One region of the Oceanobacillus sp. FSL K6-0251 genome, then DNA from elsewhere that is predicted to be linked to it. Evidence: a T-box and tRNA genes for the amino acid it is inferred to sense, from the RefSeq annotation. Region 1 holds a T-box; the other holds one or more tRNA genes.
What was found. The T-box of region 1 lies ahead of MKY45_RS13170 (valine--tRNA ligase). A T-box ahead of a tRNA ligase gene usually reads a tRNA of that ligase, here a tRNA-Val.
Positions count from the first base shown of each region.

Region 2: it has a tRNA-Val gene. The T-box ahead of MKY45_RS13170 (valine--tRNA ligase) is inferred to sense a tRNA for this amino acid. The anticodon was not compared.

Region 1 is NZ_JBBORS010000001.1:2,614,651-2,625,706, forward strand. It holds gene MKY45_RS13165 (ATP-grasp domain-containing protein) at 1-442, shown strand, start outside; gene MKY45_RS13170 (valine--tRNA ligase) at 467-3,112, opposite strand; T-box leader at 3,166-3,411, opposite strand; gene MKY45_RS13175 (hypothetical protein) at 3,612-3,800, shown strand; gene ysxE (spore coat protein YsxE) at 3,797-4,795, opposite strand; gene spoVID (stage VI sporulation protein D) at 4,950-6,197, opposite strand; gene MKY45_RS13190 (GNAT family N-acetyltransferase) at 6,348-6,890, opposite strand; gene hemL (glutamate-1-semialdehyde 2,1-aminomutase) at 6,985-8,271, opposite strand; gene hemB (porphobilinogen synthase) at 8,284-9,267, opposite strand; gene MKY45_RS13205 (uroporphyrinogen-III synthase) at 9,260-10,027, opposite strand; gene hemC (hydroxymethylbilane synthase) at 10,030-10,956, opposite strand.
Region 2 is NZ_JBBORS010000001.1:1,849,820-1,860,875, reverse strand. It holds gene MKY45_RS09450 (type 2 lanthipeptide synthetase LanM family protein) at 1-312, shown strand, start outside; gene MKY45_RS09445 (peptidase domain-containing ABC transporter) at 328-2,418, shown strand; gene MKY45_RS09440 (ISL3 family transposase) at 2,881-4,086, opposite strand; gene MKY45_RS09435 (transposase) at 4,479-4,769, shown strand; partial or broken gene MKY45_RS09425 (IS3 family transposase) at 4,906-5,605, shown strand; gene MKY45_RS09420 (DUF2599 domain-containing protein) at 5,911-6,672, opposite strand; gene MKY45_RS23295 (transposase) at 7,021-7,188, opposite strand; tRNA gene MKY45_RS09415 (tRNA-Leu) at 7,299-7,380, opposite strand; tRNA gene MKY45_RS09410 (tRNA-Cys) at 7,388-7,461, opposite strand; tRNA gene MKY45_RS09405 (tRNA-Gly) at 7,473-7,544, opposite strand; tRNA gene MKY45_RS09400 (tRNA-Gln) at 7,550-7,624, opposite strand; tRNA gene MKY45_RS09395 (tRNA-His) at 7,666-7,738, opposite strand; tRNA gene MKY45_RS09390 (tRNA-Trp) at 7,744-7,817, opposite strand; tRNA gene MKY45_RS09385 (tRNA-Tyr) at 7,833-7,918, opposite strand; tRNA gene MKY45_RS09380 (tRNA-Phe) at 7,932-8,004, opposite strand; tRNA gene MKY45_RS09375 (tRNA-Asp) at 8,028-8,104, opposite strand; tRNA gene MKY45_RS09370 (tRNA-Met) at 8,109-8,185, opposite strand; tRNA gene MKY45_RS09365 (tRNA-Val) at 8,207-8,282, opposite strand; tRNA gene MKY45_RS09360 (tRNA-Glu) at 8,286-8,360, opposite strand; tRNA gene MKY45_RS09355 (tRNA-Ser) at 8,376-8,467, opposite strand; tRNA gene MKY45_RS09350 (tRNA-Asn) at 8,471-8,545, opposite strand; rRNA gene rrf (5S ribosomal RNA) at 8,614-8,729, opposite strand; rRNA gene MKY45_RS09340 (23S ribosomal RNA) at 8,859-11,056, opposite strand, start outside.

The DNA.
Region 1 (11,056 bases):
AGCTAATGGGAAAGGAGGAAAGCAGGTTGCGATGCTTCATAGCCAAAAAGAATGGGAAGCATACCGCCAGAGCCTGACCGAAGACTATGTACTTCAGTCTTCTCAACATATTCAGCCGGGCAAGGATTTACGCGTGTTCGTGATTGGTACAAGGATTATAGCAGCTGTTTTACGTGAGAACTTAAACGATTTTCGAGCAAACTACTCTCTTGGCGGAACAGCATCTCTGTATACGTTAAATGAAACAGAAAAAAGTATCGTTCAAACAATTATAAATGCTTATGATTTCGGCCTTGCCGGTATTGATTTTATGTTCACGGAAAATGGAGAATTTATATTTAATGAAATTGAAGACGCCGTTGGTTCGCGTACGTTGAGCAAACTCAGCGATATCAATATATTAGAAGAATATGTAACGTATATAAAAGAAAAAATGCTATGAGAAATTGTCTCATAGCATTTTTAATTACTGTTTTAATTCTGCTAAACGGGCTTTTACTTTCGCCTGTTTATCCAGATAATCTTTTTCTTTTTGTTTTTCTTCTTCCACTAAGGATTCTGGTGCTTTGCTGATAAAGCCTTGGTTAGAGAGCTTTTTCTGCACTCTTTCTACTTCTTTGTTCCATTTAGCGAGTTCGTTTTCCAAACGTGCGATTTCTTTATCAAAGTCAATCAGGCCTTCTAAAGGAAGGAAGATTTCTGCACCTGTCACAACAGAGGTCATCGCTTTGTCCGGTGCTGCAATATCTTCTGCAATTTGCAGAGAGCTCGGGTTACAGAAACGCTCTAAATACTCCCGATTCTTTTCTAATTCCTGCACAAGCTCTTCATTTTCTGCGGAGATAAGTATCTCAATTTGCTTAGACATCGGTGTATCTACCTCTGCCCGGCTGTTACGTACAGATTTGATAATAGCAACTAAGCGCTGCATTTCAGAAACTGCTTTTTTATCATCAAATGCCGGATTTACTTTTGGCCATTCGCTGACTGTAATAGATGCTCCTTCATGCGGAAGCTGCTGCCAGATCTCCTCTGTAATAAAAGGCATAAACGGATGCAGCATACGCATCGTCTGGTCTAATACATGTGCCAATACAGAACGGGTTGTATTTTTCTTGGCTTCATCTTCACCATACAGCGCCAGCTTAGCCATTTCAATGTACCAATCACAGAATTCATCCCAAATAAAGTTGTAGAGATATCTTCCTGCTTCGCCAAATTCATATTTATCTGCATTTCTCGTTACATGGTCAATTGTTTCATTCAATCGGGATAAAATCCATCTGTCTGCAACCGTTAAGTCCCCTGTTAAATCAATATCCTCATACTGGAACCCTTCCATATTCATCAGAGAAAAACGGGAGGCATTCCATACTTTATTGGCAAAATTCCAGGTAGACTCGATTCGTTCCCAATGAAAACGCAGGTCCTGACCAGGTGTAGAACCAGTCATTAAGAAATAACGCAGCGAATCGGCACCGTATTTATCAATGACATCCATCGGGTCTACACCGTTCCCCAGGGATTTACTCATTTTTCTTCCTTCAGCATCACGAATTAAGCCATGCAGCAATGTATCCTCAAATGGACGTTCATTCATAAATTCCTTTGATTGGAAAATCATCCGGGATACCCAGAAGAAAATAATATCATAGCCTGTTACCAAAACATTGGTAGGGAAATAACGTTTCAAATCAGCGGATTCTTCATTCGGCCAGCCCATGGTAGAGAACGGCCATAAGGCAGATGAGAACCATGTATCCAATACATCCTCATCCTGCTCCCAGTTTTCAACATCCTCCGGCGTTTCTTTACCTACATAAATTTCACCTGTTACTTTATGGTACCAGGCCGGAATCCGGTGCCCCCACCATAATTGTCTGGAAATACACCAGTCACGGATATTATCCATCCAGTTGAAATATGTTTTTTCAAATCGCTCTGGTACAAAGTTGACTTTTTCCGCGTCAGAATCCTGCATCTTCAAAGCTGATTCTGCCAACGGCTCCATTTTTACAAACCATTGTGTAGATAAGTAAGGCTCTACCACTGCACCGCTTCTCTCCGAATGCCCGACCTGATGCGGACGTTCTTCGATTTCAAAGAGCACACCCTGCTCTTGCAGGTCTTTAACCAGCTGCTTCCGGCATTCAAAACGGTCTAATCCCTGATACTTCCCTGCATTTTCATTCATGGTGCCATCTTCGTTCATCACAAGCACACGCTCTAGATTATGACGGTTCCCAATCTCAAAGTCATTCGGATCATGAGCAGGTGTAATTTTAACTGCTCCGGAGCCAAGCTCCATATCTACATAATCATCTGCAACAATTTGCATTTCTCTTCCTACAATCGGCAGGATAACCGTTTTTCCGATTAAATGCTGATAGCGTTCATCTTTTGGATGCACCGCAACCGCCGTATCACCGAGCATAGTTTCCGGCCGGGTTGTCGCAATCTCAATTGTTTCATCACTATCCTTTATCGGGTAGCGCATATGATAAAAATTCCCTGGAATCTCTTCATAAATCACCTCAATATCAGAAAGAGCTGTTTTCGTGGAGGGATCCCAGTTAATAATATATTCGCCGCGATAAATCAATCCTTTTTCGTAAAGACGGACAAATACCTCCCGAACAGCTTCAGACAAACCTTCATCTAACGTGAAACGTTCCCGGGAATAGTCTAATCCAAGTCCAAGCTTCTCCCACTGCGAGCGGATAAAGCTTGCATATTCCTCTTTCCACTCCCAGGATTTTTCAAGAAATTTCTCCCGTCCAAGCTCATAGCGGCTGGTTCCCAATTCTTTTAATTTTGCTTCTACCTTCGCCTGGGTAGCAATCCCCGCATGATCCATTCCAGGAAGCCATAATACATCATAGCCCTGCATACGCTTCATACGTGTGATTGTATCCTGCATCGTGGTATCCCATGCATGCCCTAAATGCAATCGTCCTGTTACATTTGGCGGCGGAATCACAATGGAATACGGCTCCTTCTCCGGATCATCTTTTGCTTCAAAAAACTTCCCATCTAACCAAAATTGATATCTTCCTGCTTCCACTTCTTGTGGATTATATTTAGGAGGAAGCTGATTTTGTTTATCTGACATGTTAAAAAACCTCCTTCATTCATTCAACTAAAAAAACCTTTTCATCCTTATACATAAAGGACGAAAAGGTATATTTCCGTGGTACCACCTTTGTTTGCTGATCAATAAAAGCTGCTGCAGCTTCATTAAAGCACACTCAAGGTCATGGATATCGGCTGACAACCGGAACCTCCTACTTCATTTTTCAGAGATTCTACATCAGAGACGACTTCAAGAACAACCTTCTCGGGAAATTTTCAGCACAGGATTTCCCTCTCTAAGAGCGTTTACTCTTTACTACTTCTCTTCCACGTATTCGTATGTTTTCTTAGTAACATTTATTTTATCGTTTCCGCTTAAGAACGTCAACTAGATTTTCATATATTTACCGATAAATAGGCTTGTTCCCAGTTCATTAAAAAGTGTATCTATATTATTGACACACTTTTCGAGCATTTATACATAACATATTATATATCATTCCTGAAGTCACACTTCATTCAAAAAAGGAGGGAAATAAATGTCCCGTTATTATCGTTATCGTATACCGCTTTGGGCCAGAAAATGTATTTTCGTTGTAGAAGCCTGCGTCACACCTATTCTGGTCTTTCAGATTATCCGAACGCTTTTAATACCAACAGCATTTGATATTTTAATACTAGCTGTACTAATTGGCCTTGCCCTTTCTTTTTACATGCAATGGATTTAGTCTGGCTGTTCTTCTTTGGACTCATATGTTTCTTGAATAAACTCCACCCAATTCATCCCAAATTCTAAACGGCGGAATTGCTGCTGCAGCTCTTTGACCTGATTAACCATCGATTTCTTTGTGCGGCGGTCTGTATAATTCTTAAGTACACTTAAATAGAATGAGGGATTTAACAAATAGACAGAAACAAGATGCATTTCCTTTACAGTCAGATGATTTGTTTTTTGATAGACCGTAAATGCCTGCTGTATTGTTTCCTCAGGCTGGTTATAAGCTCCTGTCAAGCCCCGGAAATAATGTGATAAATCACGTGCCGGATGCTCGAATCCTCCTGATTCCCAATTAATTAAATAGCCCCCCTTTGAATGCGTATCGTCGACTCGCTGATGACATAAGCTGGAAGACCATAAAATCTCCGTTTCTTCCTCTCCATAGATTTGATACAGTTTATCTTGCAGCAGCCCTACAGCATGGCAAACCCCTTTATAATGCGTGCAATAAAGCAGCTCAAACGGCGACATATATTTTCTGCTTTCATAATCGGTGACACGGGCATGGAGCTGATCTAAGGATTGTTTACAAAAGCTTGAAAACCCTTGAAAGGATTCTTTGAGACGATCAGATTTAATACGGCTGGTCTGCCTTGTCTTTTTATGAATTTGTGCAAGTGTCTGCAATGTTCGCTCAATGTTATACGCGGAATCTGTGACCTCCGGAGAGTCAATCCAAGGTGTTAAATAATAGTAAAAATTTTCCTCCTTATGAAAAAATGCATTGTCCCGGGTTAAATACACAGGTAAAATCTCTGTCACATTTTTTTCACGAGCAATACGGTAGACATGCTGCCAATTCTCCATCGTCTGTTCTGTTAAAAAACTGCGCTTCAAAGCATATTCCTGCATACCGTCAAATACTTTTACAACACGCTCTGTCTGTTTTTCAATACTGACGGGATAGATATGATATGCTTCCAGGACCTTCTTCCATATATTCACCACATGTCACCCCTTATTTGTAAACTTGAAATTGCTCGTGTATATCAAATCTGCATTACATCTGAATATTAACCTGCATAAAATAATTAAAAACATAGATTATGTAAAACTCCGGCACAAATAATCTTATTCATTATTTGTGCAGAGTCTTTATTTATTGTTTAGACGGAATATAAAGCAGCTGTCCTTCATTTACTTCTAATTCTTCTTCTAATTGATTATGCTTGATTAATTGCAGCGGGCTGATTGCAAACCGTTCTGCTATGGTATCGATCGTATCATTCTCCTGAACAATGCACAGACGCATTTTGGCATAATGATCCTCGTCTGCTTCGCGGAAAATCTGAGATAGTAACGATTCGCTTTCTGTTCGTTCCTCCTCTTTTTTCGGTTCTTCAGCCACCAGTATTTCTTCCTCCCTGGGTGTATCTGGATAGAAGGTATCTTCTATATAATCAATCACCTCGGATTCATCAGCGACATCCCAGCCTGGCTCCTCCCCTGTCATCTCCATATCTTCCTCAGCCTCTAATACCTCTTCCACCTGCTCTTCTTCTTCCGACTCATCCTCTGAAGCCTTTCCTTTCGAAAGAGACTCGAAATATTCAGAAAGAGGCTGTGACTTTACTTTCCATCGATCCGGGTCATCTTCTGGCTCCTCTTCTGAATAGCTTTCTTCCAATGTTAATAGTTCTTCCATTTTTTTCTGATCCTTCGATATCGCTTGCTCATTACGAATTAATGCTTCTTCCGGGGGGCTTTCTTCCAATATCGGTTCAACTTCCGGTTTAATTTCTTCTTCTGACGCTAGCAGTTCTTCTAATTTTTGCTGATTTTCCGATATCGTTTGTTCATTGCGGGTCAATGCTTCTTCCGGAAGTTCTATTTCGAAGGAAAATGTATCTCCTACCTGTTCTTGATCCGCTTCTGCTGTTTCCCAATTTTCTTCTGACGGACGATATGCTTCATCCTGTAAAATCCCTTGAATCTCAACTGCAGCAGTAATTTTTAAACTATCTGCACCTAATAAATCATAATCAAAGGATTCAATTTGTACCGTGACATCTTCTATTTTATTCACCCGATGAGGCGGCACAGATATATCTACAGGAAATTTATGGGTGAATACATACAGTCCATTTACCTCTCTAATACTTTCGACATAACGCTTAGCCTGAATTTGATCAAAGTCAAAAATCTCTTCTCCTTCTTCTTCACCATTTACTTTTTGATATTCTCCCTGCAGTTCAAGATTGCCATGGATAGAAATATAGTTATCTAATGATTCGATTGTTATTTCTGGTTCAATGGAAATTCCTCTGAGCTCTTCTACTTCCTGTCCTTTTTCAAAAAACAGTGATTCTTCCAGTTCAAAAACAAATGAATTAGAATCTACTGACAAATGTATTCCTCCTCTCGCAAACAGTCCAGATGCGAATCATTCGTTATCATTTATATGATAAGAAACATTGGAATATGCTAAGGAGGAAGATTGGTTTAAAGCAAACAAGAAAAGCAGGGGTATCGTTTATGTTAAACGCGCTTCAAGAAATCACTCTGTTTCCGGGTATTCCATTAACCAGCAATCCCGATACTCGCCCTCGTGCAGTTCATGGCAAGGAAGTAATTTTATTTTCTTAAAACCACTTTTCTCGTAACAGCGAATCGCTCTTTTATTCCAGGCTTGGGGGTCCATGACGACTTTATTTACATGTTTCGTATTCATTAAATAAGCAACCATAGACTGGATCAGGAGTTTGCCAATACCTCTATCCCAGTATTGCGTTTCTCCTATAAATTGGTCTATTCCATAAATAACATTATTATCATTTAAATAACCATACTTTTTTCTCGTGTTTACATTTAATAGAGAATATTGAATATAACCGATTTCAATATTATCAAAAGCTATGATACATCTGACTACATTGTCTTGAAGCGGATAAAATTTTTCATTCACTTTTTCTAAATCAAATGGATTATCTCTCCCATCGTAAAATTGAAGAACTGCCGGATCGGAAAGCCACTTTGCCAGTAAATAATTATCCTCTTTTGTTAATTCACGAACAGTTAGCTTATTATTTTGAAACAGCATCTTTGTATGACCTCCACTTGAATTTGAGAAAGTAATATTCTGTCAGTAAAAAAGAGAAACCCGCATGGATTTCTCTTTTATTTTCTCTTTATCATTATTTTTCAATCTTAGAAAAAGCAATATGCACCGCTTCAATTGTCTTTTCAATATCCTCATCTGTATGTGCAGTAGATAAGAATAATCCTTCAAATTGAGATGGCGGTAAAAATACGCCTTCTTCAATCATCGCACGGTAATATTGCGCAAAGTAGTCTAAATTAGAGGATTGCGCCGTTTCAAAATCAACGACTTCCTGATCTGTGAAGAATACACCGACCATGGAACCGGCACGATTAATATGAAGCGGTATATCATATTTGTCTGCCGCCTGGCGGAACCCTTCTGTAAGACGGTCTACTTTCTTATTAATTTCTTCATAAGACGCTTCTGTCAAGGAAGCTAACGATTCATAGCCCGCTGTCATGGCTAACGGGTTACCGGATAATGTACCGGCTTGATAAATTGGACCAGTCGGTGCAATCTGTTCGATAATTTCCCGTTTTCCGCCGTATGCGCCGACAGGAAGACCGCCGCCGATGACTTTACCCAGACAGGTTAAATCAGGCGTAACATCAAAATGTCCCTGCGCACTGTAATAACCGACGCGGAAGCCTGACATTACCTCATCAAAGATAAGCAACGAACCATTTTGCTCGGTAATATCGCGTACAGCCTGTAAGAAGCCTTCTTTTGGAGGCACGACTCCCATATTTCCACATACAGGCTCCATAATCACCGCTGCGATTTTATCACCATAATGCTCAAAAGCAAGCTTTAAGCTCTCTACATCATTATAAGGAACGGTAATGGTATTCTTAGCGATATTTTCTGGTACCCCCGGGCTGTCTGGAAGACCAAGTGTTGCAACACCAGAGCCGGCTTTAATCAGCAGGGAATCCCCATGGCCATGATAGCTTCCTTCAAATTTAATAATCAAATCCCGGTTTGTATAACCCCGCGCCAGACGAATCGCACTCATCGTTGCTTCTGTCCCAGAGTTGACCATCCGAACCATTTCAATCGATGGAACACGGTCAATAACGAGCTTAGCCAGCTGATTTTCTAATAATGAAGGTGCTCCAAAGCTTGTCCCTTTTTCAACAACTTCCTTTAAACTTTTCGTCACACGCTCATCTGCATGTCCCAAAATTAACGGTCCCCAGCTTAGTACGTAATCAATATACGTATTGCCGTCAATATCGGTAATTTTAGAGCCCTTTCCTTTTTCCATAAAAATCGGATCAAGCCCCACTGATTTAAATGCACGTACCGGAGAGTTTACCCCGCCGGGCATTAAATCAACAGCTTCTTTGTATGCATCTACTGATCTTGTGTTTACCATGCTCTTCCTCCCTTATTTATCTTCTTGCAACCATTTTGCCACATCTTTTGCAAAATAGGTAATAATTAAGTCTGCGCCTGCACGTTTCATCGATAGCAGGGTTTCTGTTACTAATTTTTTCTCATCAATCCAGCCATTTAAAGCAGCCGCTTTAATCATGGAATACTCCCCGCTCACGTTGTATGCAACGACGGGCACGTCAAAATTATCTTTCACTTCCCGCATAATATCCATATAAGACAGGCTCGGTTTGACAATTAAGAAATCAGCGCCTTCTTTAATATCCGATTTCGCTTCACGAATTGCCTCCAAACGGTTAGCCGGGTTCATCTGGTAGGTTTTCCTGTCTCCAAATTGAGGTGTGCTGTCTGCTGCATCACGGAAAGGACCGTAATAAGCGGAAGCATATTTCACCGCATAGGACATAATCGGAATATGGTGAAAACCGGCTTCATCCAAAGCATGGCGGATGACAGTTACAAATCCGTCCATCATATTGGAAGGAGCAATAATATCGGCACCTGCTTTTGCTTGAGATACAGCTGTTTTAGCTAACAGCTCCAGAGAAGCATCGTTGGCTACATCTCCGTTTTCAATCACGCCGCAATGTCCATGCGAGGTATACTCGCATAAACAGGTATCCGCAACAACAAGCATTTCCGGATACGCCTGTTTCACGATTCTTGTTGCTTCCTGAATAATTCCATGATCATGAAAAGCCTCGGATCCGATTTCATCCTTTTCTTCTACCACGCCAAATAAAATAAGCGAACGGATTCCTAATTGATACGCTTCCTCCACTTCTTTCAATAAATGATCAAAAGAAACCTGGAAAACTCCCGGCATTGACGAAACCTCATTACGGATGTCTTCTCCTTCAATAACAAATATCGGATAAATAAAATCCGTTGCCCGTAAGTGTGTTTCTTGAACGAGTGCGCGCATCGAAACGGATGAACGCAAACGCCGATGTCTGTCAAATGTGAATTCACTCATGATTTATCTTCCTTTCGTTTGCAATCGTTGAAATTAAATCCAACATCGCATCTGTTGTATATGGTATGGACGTATATAGATCAGGAATCCCTAATTCCCTTGCCTTATCTTCCGTCGTATTACCGATACAAATATAGGTTGCATTATTCGGTATACATTCCGCTAATTGTACAAACGCCTCTGCTGTTGATGGGCTTGTAAACGTTATATAATCAACAGTTGGAAGCTCTTGATTCAACTTCTGTTTTGATTCCACACAATACGTTGTCTCATACACTTCCAATGCTTCATAAGCAATCTGGGCTTCTTTTAGCTTTTCTGGAAGCGTCGGCCTTGATAAATTACCCCGTATCAGCAGCACCGGCTTATCCGATGTGTAAAAAGAGATAAACGCTTCTGCCATCGCCTGCGCATCAAAGGTTTCCGGAACAAAGGAAGCAGCATAACCATATCGATGCAATACCTTTTCTGTTTTCTTGCCGACGATTCCTATCTTCAATCCTTCCGGAAACGTTATCTGCTGTTTACGGAGCAGCTGAAAAAAACCATCCACACCGTTAGCGCTTGTCATGAATACCCAGCTGAAATCCGAGAGGCGTTCCAGTATAGCAGTATCCTCAAGTTTTTCTGGAAAATTTATTTCAATCATTGGGACAATAACTGGACTACCGCCCAGCTTCGTGACTTTGTCAGCCATTTCAGCAGCTTTTGTCTCTTCTCTCGTAATCAATATGCGCTCCCCGTGAAGCGGCTTTCCCATGATTATTCCATCTCCTCTTTGACACGGTCAACGATATCTTTAGCTCCCTGATTTATTAATATTTCAGCCGCCTGCTTACCAACTTGAACAGAGTCATTACCGCGGACGACTTCTTTCAGGATTGTTTTTCCGTCAGGGGTTCCTACTAAAGCAGTTAAGACGATTTCTTCGCCATCTAAATAAGCATAGCCGCCGATTGGAACTTGACACCCTCCCTCTAATAAATGCAGGAAAGTACGTTCCGCTAATACTGTTTTGGCTGTATATTCATTATGGATCCTTTGAACGATTTCTTTTAATTCTGTATCATCTTCACGGCTTTCAATGGCAAGCGAACCCTGTCCTACAGCAGGTACACAGATTTCCGGATCCAGGTATTCTGTAATCAGATTCTCACTTAAACCAACCCGCTTCAAACCGGATACAGCTAAGATAATGGCATCGTAGTCTTCCTCATTTAATTTTCGGATACGTGTTTCCACATTTCCACGAATCCATTTAATCTCTAAATCTGGTCTGGCTGCAAGAATTTGTGCCCCTCTGCGTAAGCTGCTTGTGCCGATAATCGAGCCTTCTTTCAGGTCTGCTAATTTGATATTATTTTTCGCAATATAAGCATCGCGGTGGTCTTCTCTGTCAGGAATAGAGGAAATCTCCAGCCCTTCTGGAAGAGAAGAAGGCATATCCTTCATACTGTGTACGGCAAAATCAATTTCTTTGTCAAACATCGCTTTTTCAATTTCTTTTACAAACAGACCTTTTCCACCAACTTTCGATAGGGTTACATCCAGGATTTGGTCTCCCTTTGTAACAATCTTTTTAATCTCAAATTCATTTTCTACACCAGCTTTTTTCAGCTGATCAATAACCCATTTCGTTTGTGTCATGGCTAAATTACTTTTTCTCGAACCAACAATTATTTTTCGCATGATGTGTCCTCCTCGACTTTTCCAGGTTTCTTCTACAATAAAAAGCAACCAGAAAGTAAATGAAATGACCTTCTGGTTGGATGTGAATGATGTAAACAGA
Region 2 (11,056 bases), 760 kb from region 1:
AATCAAAAGATACAAAATGAAATTTTAATAAATGGTTTTTCAAGAACTCAATGCTTGTGTCATGGAGATTTAGGAACAGCTATGATTTTAAAAGATTTTTATACCACATATGAGCAGTTCGAAAACCAAAATATCCCCATAAATATTATTTATAATATCATAAATAATAAAGAAGTTAATGAGTTGAAAAACGGGCTAGGTATTAATAATATACAAACTCCAGATTTAATGATAGGCTTGGCTGGAATCGCTTATGGTCTGTTGTATATTACAAATCAACATTTACCAAATATATTAAAATTAGAAGTGTAAGAAAGGTAATTCAACATGTATAACTTTAAAATCCCAATTATATTACAAAATCATCAGTATGAATGTGGTTTAGCTTGCTTATCAATGTTATTTAGCTGGAATGATAGCAAAGTGAATACTAATATGTTTGAACATAATTATAGTATCGGTAGAGATGGTCTTTCTGCCCAACAACTAAAACAGATTACTGAAAAGCATAATGCTGATTTTTATGCTTTTCAGGTCACTGATATTAAAGATTTTGTTATCAAAAGTAAAATCAAACAACCATTGATGTTACATTGGAAAAATAATCATTATGTAATTCTTAGAAAAATAAAAAACGGTATTTTTTATATTATTGATCCTGGTACTGGAGAAAAAAGCTATAGTGAAGAGGAGTTCTACAAAAATTTTTCAAATGTAGTCTTTTTTATAAATAAAAATGATAAGAATAAAAATATATTCTTTAAAAAGTCTAGCTATTTAAAAGATCTTTTAAGTATAGTAACTCCATATAAAAAATATATTTTTACTATTATATTTTTATCAGTATTATTTCAAATTTTGAATTTAATATTGCCGGTACTCACTCAATTTGTAGTGGATTCTAACGAACCTTTAGACAATAGTTCATTGTCCAGCATCCTGTTAACAGTAATATTAATAGTTGGTTTAAGCGTCTTTTTATTACATATGGCAAGAACTTTTTTTGTAGTAAACTTACAAATTAAAATCAACAATTACTTAACAGACGGGACAATAAAGAAAATTTTCAAGCTGCCTTTTAGCTTTTTTGAAAAAAATACTTCTGGAGATTTATCAACACGTATTAATAATATAACTGTGATAAGAGAAATTCTTTCAAATGTTATGACAAGCTTGCTTTTAGATGTGGCGTTAATATTTATTTTTTCAATTACTATGCTATATTATTCTCCACTTCTTACTGGCATAGTTTTCATAGCTGTCATGATTCAGTTATTGGTAACTAAATTTGTTATACCAAGAATAACTTTATATACAAATCAAGAAGTTGCAAATCAAACCCTTTTTCAAACAAACTTTTTATCGGTTCTTCAATCAATAGATTATATAAAGACTTTAGGAGATAATAAACTAATTTATAATAGAACTATTAATCCTTTCCATGAGCAATTAGAAAATTATAAGAAAAAAATGCTTTCTTCCGCAGTACTTGGTGGAACTTCTTATACAATTTCCGTTGCTCTACCATTGCTAATTATATACTTGGGTGTTTTTCAAATGGATTTCGTGGGTCTTAGCACAGGAGAAACTATAGCATTTTCAACAATAGCCGTAAGATTCTTAACTCCTTTTTCATCCATTTTTAATAGTATACAATCTTTTAAATATGTTGAAGAAATTTTCAATAGAATTAATAAAATTCTTTTGGAAGAAGATGAAAGTGAATTATTAAATAAAAGTAAAAAAATTAGTAACTTAAAAGGGAGTATAGATTTACAGAATGTTTCATTTGGTTATGGAGAAGTAAATGTTTTAAAAGATATAAATCTTAAGATTAACTATGGTGATAAAATTTTAATAAATGGTCGTAGCGGCAAAGGAAAAACTACCTTATTAAAGATAATCTCTTCTCTCCACTTTCCAACGAAAGGAAATATTTTAATTAATGGTATTAATCTTAATGAATACGATATCAGTAGTTATAGAGAAAATATAGGTATGGTCACTCAAGACGTTTCACTACTTTCAGGTACTGTTAGTGAAAATATTAACTTTTTTAATGAAACAGTTGATGAAGAAGTGATTATAAATAGTAGTAAAATAGCTTGTATATATGATGACGTTATGAAATTTCCTATGGGTTTTGATACCCTACTTGGGGAAAATGGAGCTAACTTGTCCGGTGGCCAGAAACAAAGATTGTCTATTGCAAGGGCAATATCTAGTAATCCAGATTTGTTACTTATAGATGAAGGAACTAGTAATTTGGACGAAGAAACTGAAAAAATTATAATAAATAATTTATTCCAATTAGATAAAACAATAATTTTCATTACCCACAGACATAATTATATTCCAGGTGTGAATAAAAAAGTTGATTTTACAGAAGAAACTATAAAAGTGACAGAATTTGAATAGTTAGTTATCAGATGTGTAGCATTATCCTATAATTAGTTTCCAAATCTTTTTCAATGCATAATTATTTAAATTCAAAAATATAAAATGCACCTCTGCATAAAAATGGTTATATAATAGTATCTATACTAACACTACCAATTTGCGAGGAGCATTTTATAGGATTATAATAATACTTTTTTCTTTTGGGAACATAATAGCTAATCTATATTCAATATCGAATCCAGGTTTTATTATGATAAAGAAAAATCATCCACATTCTATCTAAGCAAAACTAACTATGACAGAACCACCGCTGATTCATTATTCAATTCCACTTTGCTACTTTATATAAAATAATCCAGTTTTAATTTCAGTCTAAGTATATAGCAATTGTATATACTTAGACTATTACTTCTGTCCACGAATATGAATTTATCCGGTTCTATGTCAAATGTGGTGGTGGAAAAACATTCCTCCACCTCTTTATTTATAAGCTTGCTTCAGCACAAGCTTGACCTCTTGTTGCCATAGAATTTTCTTTCTCATTCGTTCAAAATTTTTAATTCCATAAGATAATCGTTTCAATACTTTAATCGTATTATTGACTCCTTCTATGTAGCCATTATTATAAGGATACATAAAAGAATGCAGAATTTCCTGGTGCCATCTTTTAAATGTACGTGCGACACGATGAAATCCTTCTAATGTGGATGCCTCTAACTTTTCCAGACATACTTCTAAACCGGAAGTTACATTGTATGCATCACTTTCTTTAAACCACGTATCTAACGCTTGTTTTAAATCATAGGCTTCTTTTAAACGGGCATCTATTTCTACTAATTGCTGTACTTTTTTCTTCTGATCATCCGAACAGGCTGCCCATGATTTCCAAAGAAGTTTCTTGGAGCGTTTCATTCGAAGCCGATCTTTTTTAGGAAGCTCCTTTTGAACTTCACGGCGCACCTCATCCAAAGCCCAATAGACCTGACGCATGAAGTGGAAACGGTCAGCGATAATCAGGGGATTGCCCAATGCTTTTCGAATGGCTTGTTTAAACGCTTGAGATAAATCCATCACAACCATTTCTACTTTACCTGTATCACATGACTTTAGATACTTCTCAATCGTTTCTACTTTTCGATCAGGTAAGATATCGATGATTCTTCTATTCTCCACATCGACCACATTCAATTGAAACCTCTCTCCATCCGCATCGCCTTTAAATTCATCAATCGCAATGACTCGAGGTAACACTTTACTGGAGGTTAGCTCCTTCCGATCAAACCACCGTAAAACACGATTCACTGTTACACCAGTTACCAGTGCTGCCGTACGAAAGGAACTCACCGCTGCATGCTTCATCGCTGTGGTCTGAACACTTGCTATACACCGTTGATAACGGTGTATCATCTGAAGCCGTTCATAAAAGGTGCGATGACAGGACACACAAATGTAACGCCTTTTCCGTAATGAAATATGAACTTCTTTTGTCGTAAAAGCAGGCCCTTGAATGCTTTGCCAACGGTAACCATGAATCCGTTTGGTTCTTTCTCCACAAAACGGACATTTCTGCATGCGCGGTTTCGTGAATAACTCCGCAACGAAATGACTTTCTTCTTCTCTGAGATCCCAGACATTTACATGAGAATCTTTTATTCCTAATAACTCTGTGATAAAATGATGATGCACTCTTTTCCTCTCCCATTCCTTTTGTCTCGACAACTCAAGGTTATCAGAGAGAGGAAAAGGAGTGTATTTTTTTGCCTCCGTTCCATCTGGCGATGGAACGGAGGACACCACCACATTCAGTATAGAGCCATTTATCCGTAAAAGCTTCTTTTCTCTAATAAAAAAGTATGAATATCAATTCTTCATTTTGGTGACGAACGACGAACTCTCCCCTCCCATTAAGCATTTATAATTAGCTTCAGGTAAAAGCGTACTGAATTTGTCATTAAATATTTTTAACGGGTTTAAAGTCCTTTATAAGAAGTCTATGTTTTTTTAAAATGTGTTGAAATGACAATATATAATGGACCCAAGAATCTAGACACGAAAAAAGGAGATGTTAAGGTAGGTATATGAAACGAAAAAGATATACAGCCGAATTTAAATCACAAATCGTGTTAGAAGCCTTGAAGGAAGAAAAATCTATGAGCCAAATTGCATCAGAACACGGAATCCATGTGAACCAGATTCATAAATGGAAGACACAGTTCCTGCAAGATATGCCTCAAATCTTTGAGAAGCAAAACAAAGACTTGAAAAAAATGAAAGCCGAACATGAAGCACAGGTAGAAAACTTGTATGCCGAAGTCGGGAAACTAACCACGCAATTGTCGTGGCTTAAAAAAATCTGGCATCCACCATGACTAAAAAGAACGCATGTAATTGGTGGACTGGAACGATGCAGAAATATCTATTTCGGAACAGGCTAAATTGATTGGAATCAATCGTTCCAGTCTTTACTACAAGCCCGTGCTGCCATCAGCCGAAGAAGTGGCAGTGAAGCACCGTACTGATGAGATTCACACCCAATTTCCGTTCTTCGATTCACGCAGTATTACCCAATTATTAAACCAAGAAGGAGTGAAAATTAATCGAAAGAGTACAGCGTCATATGCGTGAGATGGGCATTCAAGCCATCTGCCCTGGTTCAAATTTGAGTAAACGCAATCTGCAGCACCGTATTTATCCTTATCTATTGAAAGGAGTGAATATCAGCCGCCCCAACCAAGTTTGGAGTATTGATATTACGTATATTCGTCTGCATCATAGCTGGATGTATTTAACAGCAATTATAGATTGGTATTCCCGTTATATTATTAGTTGGGAGTTGGATCAGGTGCTGGAAATGGACTTTGTCCTACAAACTGTCCAACAGGCATTCACGGTGAGCGCGCCTGAGATATTTAATAGTGATCAAGGCAGCCATTTTACAAGTCCGAAATATATTCATCTTTTAAAGGAACATCCATCCATACAAATCAGTATGGACGCAAAAGGACGAGCATTGGACAATATCATGATTGAACGCTTTTGGAGAAGCTTGAAGTATGAGAAAGTCTACTTAAAAAACTATGATATTCCAAGACAAGCCAGAAGCAATATCAACAATTACACGGACTTTTATAAAATTGGTGTCTTGACAATTGGGTTCACTTTAATAGGTGATAGAAAGATTTTCTATCACCTATTATCTACTTGAGTATGACATCCAATATGTACCAGCCATACAATCTTTTTTATCGCCTTTTGCGGTAGGCTTTACCAGTTCAACGCCTCCTGTATACTTAATGCGCATGCCAAGCATCATGACATTCGGAATACAGGAGGTTTTTATATTCCCATATCGACAAACGCTAAAATTATATAAGGAAAGGAGTTTACGAAATATTGCATAACGCCAGATTCTTTACACTTGATTGTAGTGGACGCAACTTCCCTTTTCTGCAATTGTTACTCAGATATCCGCATTCAATAGCTCAAACCCATCCACAATACACAACTGAACTATGGATTACATCCATTCAGAACTGTTTCTATATAACCCACATCAGGTCTACTAGGTTCTATATTCCAAGGCGTTTTATTGCCTTTCGCAAAATCAAAATGGCAACTATATTGATCTTTCATACCATTTTGATTATAGAATTGGTCGTCATTTACGTGTCCATCTAACAACTTTTGCCAACTATCATTTCGAATAGATGCCCAATCGAATATTCCGGATTCCCATAATAAAGGTTTTGGATCAATACTCAAAGATATTATACCGTCTCTTTCTATCCAATCACTAGAATAGAAATAATCATCATAGGAGTATGAAGCTATTAAATAAGTAATATCTACAGTATCTTGTTGAGAAGTAATACGTAATTCAAGACTTTTACCATCTTTTTCGATTAATTGAATATTACTATTATTCTCAAAAGAAATTATACCGATAGAATTTCCATAAGCATCGTATATATTAGCTGAATTCAATAAGTTCCCTTCTTCGTCTCTATTAATCTTGATATCTTCACCTTCTTCAAAGTTAAATGGAAGTTCAAACTTCAATTCTTCATTCTGTTCTTGGGTTAATTTACCAAGAGTTACTGTTTCTTTAACCTCATTGTTGCTTACATTTCTATCTACATTAATCAGATGTGGAGATGTTGGTTCTTTAAAAAAATTACTTTCGTTATTGTTTTGGGCGAAAACAAAATTTGTTGGGATAAATAATAGAGCTAAAAGCATCAATAAACATGCGAAAATTAAACTTTTTCTCATTATTTTAATTATTCCTCCTTTTATAAATTTTATTTGTTATATAATAACATAATTTAAATAAATTGCAATAATTAGATAATATTTTCTAGGTTTAAATTTTATATTATCAAAGATAGTATTTTAATAACTACATTAACATTGTTGTTGTATTAATCTGTTGTTCCATAAGGTCCTGCCATTTGGCATACGCTTCGATTTTCATTCCGTCTATATAGATTGTTTCACCGGTAACCGCTTCTTGTTGATATAGCCATACGACTTGTTGGAAAAAGAGCTGTTCCATCACGGTATCGGTCAGATATTTTGCTTTAAACGACTTATAATAGAATAATCGGGAGCTTCATATCCTTAAAGAATCCAACAAAAATTGATATACTTGCGACATGCTTTTTCGATCTCATGGGAAGAATAGATTTTTTGCGAAACTGCGTAGGTGATAATTTTAAATAGAATGACTGGATCGACTGCCGGTCTTCTCCCTTTGGAAGAAACAGCAACGAAAAAACAACCTAAAATTAGAGTCTGCTAAGTGAAATAACCACGGGAATATTGAGTATGTCAGGTGGTTCTCTACGAAAAATCCCCGCTAAAACTGTATCTCAACAGCTTTAACGGGGATTAATGAATACCGGTGGTCGGGGTCGAACCGACACTCCTTACGGAACACGATTTTGAGTCGTGCGCGTCTGCCAATTCCGCCACACCGGCATGTGTTTGGAGGCGGTAACCGGATTTGAACCGGTGATAAAGGTTTTGCAGACCTCTGCCTTACCACTTGGCTATACCGCCATTTATTTTAGAGCGGAAGACGGGATTCGAACCCGCGACCCCCACCTTGGCAAGGTGGTGTTCTACCACTGAACTACTTCCGCAAAAATGGCTGGGCCACCAGGATTCGAACCTGGGGTACACGGGATCAAAACCCGATGCCTTACCGCTTGGCTATGGCCCAACGATTCTATTATTGATTTATGTAGTATTAAATAAAAAAGGGGCGACCGGTGGGGATCGAACCCACGTGTGCCGGAGCCACAATCCGGTGCGTTAACCACTTCGCCACGACCGCCATATTGGCAGGGGTAGTAGGAATCGAACCCACATCAAAGGTTTTGGAGACCTTCGTTTTGCCGTTAAACTATACCCCTATGATATTTTATAAATGGTGGAGGGAGTAGGACTCGAACCTACGAACCCGATGGGAGCGGATTTACAGTCCGCCGCGTTTGGCCAACTTCGCTATCCCTCCACTAAATGAAAGGTGGCTCGGGACGGAATCGAACCGCCGACACAAGGATTTTCAGTCCTCTGCTCTACCGACTGAGCTACCAAGCCAAATCTTATTTCAAATGTTTAAGTGGCGGTCCGGACGGGACTCGAACCCGCGACCTCCTGCGTGACAGGCAGGCATTCTAACCAACTGAACTACCGGACCATTTTGGTTGCGGGGGTAGGATTTGAACCTACGACCTTTGGGTTATGAGCCCAACGAGCTGCCAGACTGCTCCACCCCGCGATATGAATTTATGAACTTACATGGTGGAGGATGCAGGGCTCGAACCTGCGACCCCCTGCTTGTAAGGCAGGTGCTCTCCCAGCTGAGCTAATCCTCCATTTGGTGACCCGTACGGGATTCGAACCCGTGTTACCGCCGTGAAAGGGCGGTGTCTTAACCGCTTGACCAACGGGCCATGTAATAGTTTAAATGGCGGAGAGCGAGGGATTCGAACCCTCGAAGCCGCGATAGCGGCTTACACGATTTCCAATCGTGCTCCTTCGGCCTCTCGGACAGCTCTCCATATGGCTCCACAGGTAGGATTCGAACCTACGACCGATCGGTTAACAGCCGATTGCTCTACCACTGAGCTACTGTGGAATAATTCCATAATATTAAAGAAAGAAGTAATTCGCTTGTCCTTAAGGACTTCATAAGAGAATACTCTTGCCTGGCAACGTCCTACTCTCGCAGGGGGAAGCCCCCAACTACCATTGGCGCTGAAGAACTTAACTTCTGTGTTCGGCATGGGAACAGGTGTGACCTCTTCGCTCTCGCCACCAGACAATGTTTTAAAAATCAGTAACAATCAATATTATAATCGTTTTTGAGAAAAAATCAAGTACTAATTTCAAAAAATATGTAAGAATTTGCACCCTGAAAACTAAATAAGAGTAACGTGACATGAAAAAACTTAGATAAGTCCTCAATCGATTAGTATCCGTCAGCTGCACGTGTCGCCACGCTTCCACCTCGGACCTATCAACCTCATCGTCTCTGAGGGATTTTACTCACTTCAAGTGATGGGAAGTTTCATCTTGAGGGGGGCTTCATGCTTAGATGCTTTCAGCACTTATCCTTACCACACGTAGCTACCCAGCTATGCTCCTGGCGGAACAACTGGTACACCAGCGGTGTGTCCATCCCGGTCCTCTCGTACTAAGGACAGCTCCTCTCAAACTTCCAACGCCCACGACGGATAGGGACCGAACTGTCTCACGACGTTCTGAACCCAGCTCGCGTACCGCTTTAATGGGCGAACAGCCCAACCCTTGGGACCGACTACAGCCCCAGGATGCGATGAGCCGACATCGAGGTGCCAAACCTCCCCGTCGATGTGAACTCTTGGGGGAGATAAGCCTGTTATCCCCGGGGTAGCTTTTATCCGTTGAGCGATGGCCCTTCCATGCGGAACCACCGGATCACTAAGCCCGACTTTCGTCCCTGCTCGACTTGTAGGTCTCGCAGTCAAGCTCCCTTCTGCCTTTACACTCTTCGAATGATTTCCAACCATTCTGAGGGAACCTTTGGGCGCCTCCGTTACCTTTTAGGAGGCGACCGCCCCAGTCAAACTGCCCGCCTGACACTGTCTCCGAACCGGATTACGGTCCTGGGTTAGAATGGTCATACAGTTAGGGTGGTATCCCACGGATGCCTCCACGTAAGCTGGCGCTCACGCTTCAAAGGCTCCCACCTATCCTGTACAAACTGCACAAACATTCCATATCAGGCTACAGTAAAGCTCCACGGGGTCTTTCCGTCCTGTCGCGGGTAATGCGCATCTTCACGCATAGTATAATTTCACCGGGTCTCTCGTTGAGACAGTGCCCAAGTCGTTGCACCTTTCGTGCGGGTCGGAACTTACCCGACAAGGAATTTCGCTACCTTAGGACCGTTATAGTTACGGCCGCCGTTTACTGGGGCTTCGGTTCAAAGCTTCGCTCCGAAGAGCTAACTCTTCCCCTTAACCTTCCAGCACCGGGCAGGTGTCAGCCCCTATACTTCGCCTTTCGGCTTCGCAGAGACCTGTGTTTTTGCTAAACAGTCGCTTGGGCCTATTCACTGCGGCTCACTCACAAGTGAGCACCCCTTCTCCCGAAGTTACGGGGTCATTTTGCCGAGTTCCTTAACGAGAGTTCTCCCGCTCACCTTAGGATTCTCTCCTCGCCTACCTGTGTCGGTTTGCGGTACGGGCACCTATGATCTAACTAGAGGCTTTTCTTGGCAGTGTGAAATCAGGAACTTCGGTACTCTATTTCCCTCCCCGTCACAGCTCAGAATCATGTCAGACGGATTTGCCTATCTGACTTCCTCGCATGCTTGGACGCACATCCATCGGTGCGCACTCCTTATCCTCCTGCGTCCCCCCATTGCTCAAACAATCATGAGGTGGTACAGGAATATCAACCTGTTGTCCATCGCCTACGCCTGTCGGCCTCGGCTTAGGTCCCGACTAACCCTGAGAGGACGAGCCTTCCTCAGGAAACCTTAGGCATTCGGTGAAAGAGATTCTCACTCTTTTTTCGCTACTCATACCGGCATTCTCACTTCAAAGCGCTCCACCAGTCCTCACGGTCTGACTTCGCAGCACTTTGAACGCTCTCCTACCATTGTTCGTAAGAACAATCCGCAGCTTCGGTGATACGTTTAGCCCCGGTACATTTTCGGCGCAGCGTCACTCGACCAGTGAGCTATTACGCACTCTTTCAATGATGGCTGCTTCTAAGCCAACATCCTGGTTGTCTGTGCAACGCCACATCCTTTTCCACTTAACGTATACTTTGGGACCTTAGCTGGCGGTCTGGGCTGTTTCCCTTTCGACTATGAACCTTATCACCCATAGTCTGACTCCCAAGCGTAAGTAACTGGCATTCGGAGTTTGACTGAATTCGGTAACCCGGTAGGGGCCCCTAGTCCAATCAGTGCTCTACCTCCAGTACTCTCTATCTTGAGGCTAGCCCTAAAGCTATTTCGGAGAGAACCAGCTATCTCTGTGTTCGATTGGAATTTCACCGCTACCCACACCTCATCCCCGCATTTTTCAACATACGTGGGTTCGGGCCTCCAGTCAGTGTTACCTGACCTTCACCCTGGACATGGGTAGATCACACA